Regions from separate parts of the Pseudomonas fulva genome, predicted to be linked through region 2. Evidence: predicted binding sites of a transcription regulator. Region 2 holds the regulator's gene; the other holds the start of a gene.
The links. Region 2 encodes sigma-54, which starts transcription at its own class of promoters, with help from an activator protein. Its sites were predicted from a motif close to ANTGGCATNNANNTTGCTNT; they were not measured.

Region 1: flgB (flagellar basal body rod protein FlgB) is a predicted target of sigma-54. The motif match lies at 2,468-2,487, and genes of this name have one in related genera.

What each region holds. Positions count from the first base shown of each region.
Region 1 is NZ_CP082928.1:621,505-625,715, reverse strand. It holds gene flgA (flagellar basal body P-ring formation chaperone FlgA) at 1-315, opposite strand, end outside; gene K8U54_RS02770 (chemotaxis protein CheV) at 396-1,319, shown strand; gene cheR (protein-glutamate O-methyltransferase CheR) at 1,422-2,249, shown strand; gene flgB (flagellar basal body rod protein FlgB) at 2,535-2,945, shown strand; gene flgC (flagellar basal body rod protein FlgC) at 2,957-3,400, shown strand; gene flgD (flagellar hook assembly protein FlgD) at 3,415-4,086, shown strand; gene K8U54_RS02745 (flagellar hook protein FlgE) at 4,130-4,211, shown strand, end outside.
Region 2 is NZ_CP082928.1:1,267,022-1,271,232, forward strand. It holds gene lptB (LPS export ABC transporter ATP-binding protein) at 1-649, shown strand, start outside; gene K8U54_RS05785 (RNA polymerase factor sigma-54) at 823-2,331, shown strand; gene hpf (ribosome hibernation-promoting factor, HPF/YfiA family) at 2,420-2,728, shown strand; gene ptsN (PTS IIA-like nitrogen regulatory protein PtsN) at 2,744-3,208, shown strand; gene rapZ (RNase adapter RapZ) at 3,225-4,082, shown strand; gene K8U54_RS05805 (HPr family phosphocarrier protein) at 4,095-4,211, shown strand, end outside.

The sequences.
Region 1 (4,211 bases), 650 kb from region 2:
CGACGTCACCCGGCCAACCGGTTCGGCCGGGGTTTCCAGGGTGATCGTCAGCGCTTGATCGCACAGGGGCAGGCGTAGCCGTGGGTCGAGGCGGTTGATCTGCACCTCGTGGCGCGCCTGAATATTGCTGCGTTGCAAATAGTCTGCAACTGCCTGCTCAAGAAAGCGCTGGGTCTCGCCGATAAGCTGATCGGGCAGGGTGACGGAGGCAGTCGTCAGTGTGCTATAGCCGAGCGCCAGCAAAGCAGGTAAAACTGCCAGGCAACGAAGGCTCTTGGCCATCGCGCGTCGGATAATTGTCATTTGTGCATTCATGTCTGGTTCGAAGCAAGGCGCGTGCCGCCTGCTACGCTAACCAAATCTGATGTGTTACTGGAATCTTGGGAGCCCCGTACATGGCCGGTGTGATGGATTCGGTCAACCAGCGAACTCAGCTGGTTGGGCAAAATCGCCTGGAACTGCTGCTGTTTCGTCTCGACGGCTCTCAGCTGTACGGGATCAACGTCTTCAAGGTGAAGGAGGTGTTGCAGTGCCCGAAACTCACCATCATGCCCAAGTCGAGCCCGGTGGTTCGAGGCGTGGCCAATATCCGCGGCGGTACGATTCCGATCCTGGATCTGTCGATCGCCACGGGCAAGCGTCCGCTGGGTGACATCAACGGCAGCTTCGTGATCATCACCGAATACAACACCAAGGTGCAGGGTTTCCTGGTGCGTTCGGTTGAGCGCATCGTCAACATGAACTGGGAAGAGATCCACCCGCCACCCAAGGGCACCGGGCGCGATCACTACCTGACCGCGGTCACCCGGCTCGACGACAAGCTGGTCGAGATCATCGACGTCGAGAAGATTCTCGCCGAAGTGGCGCCCACGTCCGAAGTGATCTCGGCAGGCGTGGTCGACGCCGAAGTGCAGACCAAGGCCGTCAGCCAGCACGTGCTGATCGTCGATGACTCCTCGGTCGCTCGCAAGCAGGTGATGCGTTGCCTGCAAACCGTCGGCGTGGAGGTCACGGCGCTTAACGACGGTCGCCAGGCCCTCGAGTTTCTGCGCGCGATGGTCGAGGAGGGCAAGTCGCCGGAGCAGGAATTGCTGATGATCATTTCCGATATCGAGATGCCGGAGATGGACGGCTACACCCTGACCGCGGCCATCCGGACCGACCCGCGCATGCAGAAGCTGCACATTCTGCTGCATACTTCGCTGTCCGGCGTGTTCAACCAGGCCATGGTGAAGAAAGTGGGGGCCGACGATTTCCTGGCGAAATTCCGCCCGGATGATCTGGCTTCCCGGGTGGTCGAACGCATCAAGGCTGGCTGATCGTCACCGCGTCAACAAGGCTGTGGGTATCGCAGCCAAACCGGCGAGCGCTCCTGGGAGCGTTCGCCGTATCCGATTCAACAGATGGACGAGGCCTCACGAGTGTCTTCAGGTAATTTGGATTTCGAGCAATTCCGGATCTTTCTGGAAAAAGCCTGTGGCATCGTGCTGGGCAGCAACAAGCAATACCTGGTTTCCAGTCGGCTCAACAAGCTGATGGAAAGCAACGGCATCAAGACCCTGGGCGAGCTGGTACAGCGCATGCAGAACCAGCCACGCAGTGGCTTGCGCGAGCAGGTGGTCGATGCCATGACCACCAACGAGACCCTGTGGTTTCGCGACACCTATCCCTTCGAAGTGCTGAAGAATCGCGTATTGCCCGAGCTGCTCAAGGCCTACCCGGGGCAGCGCCTGCGTATCTGGTCGGCCGCCTGTTCGTCGGGGCAGGAGCCTTACTCGCTGTCGATGAGCATCGATGAGTTCGAGCGCAGCAATATCGGCCAGCTCAAGGCGGGCATCCAGATCGTGGCCACCGACTTGTCGCCCACCATGCTGAACAACTGCAAGTCCGGCGAATATGACAGCCTGGCCATGGGTCGCGGCCTGGCCCAGGAGCGCCTGCAACGCTATTTCGACCCCAAGGGGCCGGGGCGCTGGGTGGTGAAGCCGGCCATCAAGAGCCGCGTGGAATTCCGACCGCTGAACCTGCTCGATAGTTATGCCAGCCTTGGCAAGTTCGATATCGTGTTCTGCCGCAACGTGCTGATCTACTTCTCGGCGGAAGTGAAGAAGGACATCCTCACGCGCATCCACGCCATGCTCAAACCTGGTGGTTACCTGTTTCTCGGCGCATCCGAGGCGCTCAACGGGTTGCCCGAGAAGTACCAGATGGTGCAATGCAGCCCAGGCATCATCTACAAGGCAAAGTGATTGCCGCACCCTGAAAACAAACGGGAGGCCATGGCCTCCCGTTTGTTTTTTCCGTCCAGGCCACCGACGATGTTCTGTCGTCGCGGCGTCAGAAAAGCGGCAAATTGCCGTCGATATTGCCGCTGCAGCCTTGCCAAACGGCGGAAAAGCTTTGCCGCCTGGACCTTCTAAGCCTTCTGTTTTCCAGTGATCTAGCTGATTTATAAGCAGAAAAATAAATTGGCACGTGCCTTGCTGTGGTCTTTGCACGAGAACAGGCGAGCCGCTACGGCAAAGGTCCCTGAGATGAGCATCAGTTTCGACAAGGCACTTGGCATCCACGAGAAGGCCCTGGGCTTCCGTGCCCAGCGGGCCGAGGTACTGGCCAACAACATGGCCAACGCCGACACCCCCAACTACAAGGCACGCGACCTGGATTTCGCCTCGGTGCTGGCGCAGCAGGCAGCCAAGGGCAGCGGCAGTGGCAGTGCAGGGCTGCAGACCACCAACAGTCGGCATATTGCAGCAGAAGGCGTGCCAATGGGCGACGCGGCCCTGGCGTATCGCACGCCTACCGCACCCTCCATCGACCAGAACACCGTCGATGCCCAGGTCGAGCAGGCCAATTACGCCGAGAACGCGGTGGCCTTCCAGACCAGCTTCACGCTGCTCAATAGTAAATTCAAAGGGCTCATGAGCGCCCTGCGTGGTGAATAAAGGAGCCTGACATGTCCCTGACCAGTGTGTTCAATATCGCCGGAACCGGTATGAGTGCCCAGAGCACCCGCCTCAATACCATCTCCAGCAACATTGCCAACGCCGAAACCGTCTCGTCGAGCATCGACCAGACCTATCGCGCACGCCATCCGGTGTTCGCCACTGTTTTTCAGAACGCGCAGGGTGGCACCAACGGCTCGCTGTTCGCCGATCAGGATCAGTCCGGTGCCGGCGTGCAGGTGCTGGGCATCGTCGAGGATCAGAGCAGCCTGATGCCGCGCTACGAGCCCAATCATCCGGCGGCGGACGAGGCCGGCTACGTGTATTACCCCAACGTCAACGTGGTCGAGGAGATGGCGGACATGATCTCCGCCAGCCGTGCCTTCCAGACCAACGTGGAAATGATGAATACCGCCAAGCAGATGATGCAGCGCGTTCTGACCTTGGGTCAGTGAGCCGGGAGTGAGCGATGAGCACCGTTGATGGCGTAGGCGCCAGTTCCGTACTGGACAAATACCAGGTCAAGCAGGACAGCACGCAGAACAAGGAGCTGGGCAAGGACCAGTTCCTCAACCTGCTGGTGGCCCAGTTGAACAACCAGAACCCGCTGGAGCCCCAGGGCAACGGCGAGTTCATCGCGCAACTGGCGCAGTTCAGTACCGTGGAGGGGGTCGAGAAGCTCAATTCGAGCATGGAGACCATCCTCTCCGGCTATCAGTCGTCCCAGGCGCTGCAGGCTTCCTCGCTGGTCGGGCGCAAGGTGATCGTGCCGGTCGACAAGGCTGTCGTCGATACCAGCGAGAGTTTCAAGGCCAGCGCGGTGCTGCCGACCAGCAGCAGCAACGTGTACGTCAACGTCTACGACAGCTCCGGCGCGGTGGTCAGTCGTATCAACCTCGGCGAGCAGCAGGCCGGCAACGTGAGCTTCATCTGGGACGGCAAGGATTCGAGCGGCAACGTGATGAAGCCGGGCACCTACAAGTTCGAGGCCCAGGCCACGTACGGCAACGAAACCAAGGGGCTCTATACCTTGCTGCCGGCCAACGTCGACAGCGTCACCCTGGGTGGCAATGAATTGATGCTCAACCTGGCGGGGATCGGCAATGTGCCGTTGTCGCAGGTGCAGGTCATTGGTCAGTAATTAACAGGCTGTAACTGCCGGGTATTCGGCAAGGAGAATTTTCATGTCGTTCAATATCGGTCTGAGTGGCCTGCGCGCTGCGACCAGTGACCTCAATGTGACGGGTAACAACATCGCCAACGCCG
Region 2 (4,211 bases):
CGAGAGCGGGCAGATCGTCGGCCTGCTCGGCCCAAACGGCGCCGGCAAGACCACCTGCTTCTACATGATCGTGGGCCTGGTGCAGGCCGACCAGGGCCGCGTACTGATCGACGACCTGGACGTCAGCCATCAGCCGATGCACGGCCGTGCCCGTGCCGGGATCGGCTACCTGCCCCAGGAGGCCTCGATCTTCCGCAAGCTCAGCGTTGCCGACAACATCATGGCGATCCTGGAAACCCGCAAGGACCTCAACCGCGAACAGCGGCTGCAGGAGCTCGAGAGCCTGCTGCAGGAATTCCACATCACCCATATCCGCGACAACCTGGGCATGAGCCTGTCCGGTGGTGAACGCCGACGCGTCGAGATCGCACGCGCCCTGGCCACTTCGCCGAAATTCATCCTGCTCGATGAACCCTTCGCCGGCGTGGACCCCATCTCCGTGGGCGACATCAAGCAGATCATCCATCACCTCAAGGCCAAGGGCATCGGCGTGCTGATCACCGATCACAACGTCCGTGAAACCCTGGACATCTGCGAAACCGCCTACATCGTCAGCGATGGCCAGCTGATCGCCGAAGGTGATTCAGCGGCGATCCTGGCCAACCAGGTGGTCAAGGAAGTCTACCTGGGCCACGAATTCCGCCTGTAGCGGATTCCCCTTCCCATGAATCTTTGCCAGCGCCCGTTACCGTTCGAGCCGTATCGCAACGAAATGGTAACAGGCCCTAGGCAAAGGGCTCGGATTCAGGCATATAATTTGCTTCCTAGTGGCGCTTCGTCGCCCTGTCGTGGATTACGTACAGACGCCGGATAAGGTCTGCAATGAAACCATCGCTAGTCCTGAAAATGGGCCAGCAGCTGACGATGACGCCGCAGCTGCAACAAGCCATTCGCCTGCTCCAACTGTCGACCCTGGATCTGCAACAGGAAATCCAGGAGGCGTTGGAATCCAACCCGATGCTGGAGCGCCAGGAAGAAGGCGAAGACTTCGACAACTCCGACCCAATGGCCGACGGCGCCGAAAGCGCGGCGGCGACCGCCGTTCAGGAAGAGACCTTTCAGGAGTCGAGCTTTCAGGAAAGCCCGCAAACCGTCGACAACCTGGAAGACGGCGAATGGGGCGAGCGCATTCCCAATGAGCTGCCCGTGGATACGGCCTGGGAAGACATCTACCAGACCAGTGCCAGCAGCCTGCCCAGCAATGACGATGACGAATGGGACTTCACCACCCGCACGTCCTCGGGCGAAAGCCTGCATAGCCACATGCTCTGGCAACTGAACCTGGCGCCCATGTCCGACAAGGACCGCCTGATCGCCGTAACGCTCATCGACTGCATCAACGACCAGGGCTACCTGGAGGAAACCCTCGACGAGATCGTCGAGTCCTTCGACCCGGAGCTGGATGTCGAGCTGGACGAAGTCGAAGCCGTGCTGCGCCGTATCCAGCAGTTCGAGCCGTCGGGAATCGGCGCTCGCGACCTGCGCGAATGCCTGCTCCTGCAATTGCGCCAACTGCCCGCCTCAACTCCATGGCTCAAGGAAGCACAGCGCCTGACGAGTGAGTACCTGGACCTGCTCGGCAACCGTGACTACAGCCAGCTGATGCGCCGCATGAAGCTCAAGGAGGACGAACTTCGCCCGGTCATCGAACTGATCCAGAGCCTCAACCCGCGCCCTGGCTCGCAGATCGAGTCCAGCGAACCGGAGTACGTGGTGCCGGATGTGATCGTGCGCAAGCACAACGATCGCTGGCTAGTCGAACTCAACCAGGAAGCCATGCCGCGCCTGCGCGTCAACGCCCAGTACGCCGGTTTCGTGAAGCGCGCCGACTCCAGCGCCGACAACACCTTCATGCGCAACCAGCTGCAGGAAGCACGCTGGTTCATCAAGAGCCTGCAGAGCCGCAACGAGACCCTGATGAAGGTCGCCACGCAGATTGTCGAGCACCAGCGCGGTTTCCTGGATTACGGCGACGAGGCCATGAAGCCCCTGGTGCTGCACGACATCGCCGAGGCGGTGGGCATGCACGAGTCGACCATTTCCCGCGTCACCACCCAGAAGTACATGCACACCCCCCGTGGCATTTACGAGCTGAAATACTTCTTCTCCAGCCACGTCAGCACCGCCGAAGGTGGCGAATGTTCGTCGACCGCGATCCGCGCGATCATCAAGAAACTGGTCGCGGCGGAAAATGCGAAAAAGCCATTGAGCGACAGCAAGATCGCTGGTTTACTGGAAGCACAGGGCATTCAAGTGGCGCGCCGCACAGTCGCCAAGTACCGTGAATCGCTCGGTATAGCGCCTTCGAGCGAACGCAAGCGACTGATGTAGGGTGCCCTTGTAGCGAAAGCAACGCCCCAGTGTTCCTGCGGCAGGCTGCCAAGCCTGCCACTCACACACGGCAACAAGGAGAAGCGGTATGCAAGTCAACATCAGTGGACACCAGCTGGATGTGACAGACGCACTACGCAGCTACATCGAAGAGAAGCTCGAGCGCCTCGAGCGGCACTTCGACAAGATCACCAATGTGCAGGTTATCCTGGAGGTCGAGAAGCTCAAGCAGAAAGTCGAAGCCACCCTGCACATCGCAGGAGGCGAAGTGGTGGCCAATGCCGAACACGACGACATGTACGCAGCCATCGATCTACTCACCGACAAACTCGATCGCCAACTTATCAAGCACAAGGAAAAACAGCTCGATCGCCAGCAGGGCGCGATGGCCCGCTGAGTTCGTCCTTCTCCTATGATCCGACTTGAAACCATCCTGACCCCCGGCCGTTCCCTGGTGAACGTGCCGGGCGGCAGCAAGAAGCGTGTCCTCGAACAGATAGCCAGCGTGATCGCGCGCGACCTGCCCGATCTCGATGGCCAGACCATCTACGAAAGCCTGATCGCCCGTGAGAAGCTCGGTTCGACCGGCTTCGGCAACGGCATCGCCATTCCCCATTGTCGCCTGCCCGGCTGCAACACGCCGATCAGCGCCCTGCTCAAGCTGAGCACCGCGGTCGACTTCGACGCCATCGACGGCGCCCCCGTCGACCTGCTTTTCGTGCTGCTGGTACCCGAAGCGGCCACCGACGAGCACCTCGAGCTGCTGCGCCAGATCGCCAGCATGTTCGACCGCGAGGATGTCCGCGAACGGCTGCGCCAGGCCCAGGACAGCGAAGCCCTGTACCAGACCGTCGTGAACGTCCAGAACGGCCAATAGCCTGCGGGGTTAGCCCATGCGCCTGATCATCGTCAGCGGTCGTTCCGGTTCGGGCAAGAGCACGGCGCTCGACGTGCTCGAAGACAACGGCTTCTATTGCATCGACAACCTGCCGGCCGGCCTGCTGCCCGAGCTGGCGGAGCGCGCACTGCCCAACACCGAACTGCTGCATCCGCAGGTGGCGGTGTCCATCGATGCGCGCAACCTGCCCAGCCAGCTCAGGCGCTTTTCCGAACTGCTCGACGAAGTGCGCTCACGCAACATTCGTTGCGATGTGCTGTACCTGGATGCCAGTGAAGAAACCCTGCTCAAGCGCTTTTCGGAGACGCGCCGGCGCCATCCACTGACCAACGACCAGCGCTCCCTGGCCGAGGCCATGGTCGCCGAGGTCAAGCTGCTGAGCCCGATCATCGACCGGGCCGACCTGAAGATCGATACCACCCACCTGAATCTGTACCAGCTGCGCGACACCCTCAAGTTGCGCCTGCTCAACCAGCCCGAGCCCGGCACCGCCTACCTGATCGAGTCGTTCGGCTTCAAACGCGGCATGCCGGTGGATGCCGATCTGGTGTTCGACGTGCGCTGCCTGCCCAACCCTTACTGGAAGCCCGAGCTGCGTGATTTCACCGGCCTGGAGCAGCCGGTGGAGGAATACCTGGCGGCGCAGGCGGATGTCGAGGAGATGTATCAGGATATCCATGCCTATCTGCACAAATGGCTGCCGCGCTTCGCGGCCAGCAACCGCTCCTACGTGACCGTGGCCATCGGTTGCACGGGCGGCCATCACCGCTCCGTCTACCTGGCCAATCGCCTGGGCCAGGCCCTCAAGCCGTTGTTGAAGAACGTTCAGATCCGCCACCGCGACCTCAGTTAAGGAATTGCCGCGATGCCCGCCCGTGAAATCACCATCATCAACAAGCTCGGCCTGCATGCCCGGGCGGCCGCCAAGTTCGTCGGCGTCGCGGGGCGCTTTCCGTGTCAGGTGAAGATCGGCCGTAGCGCC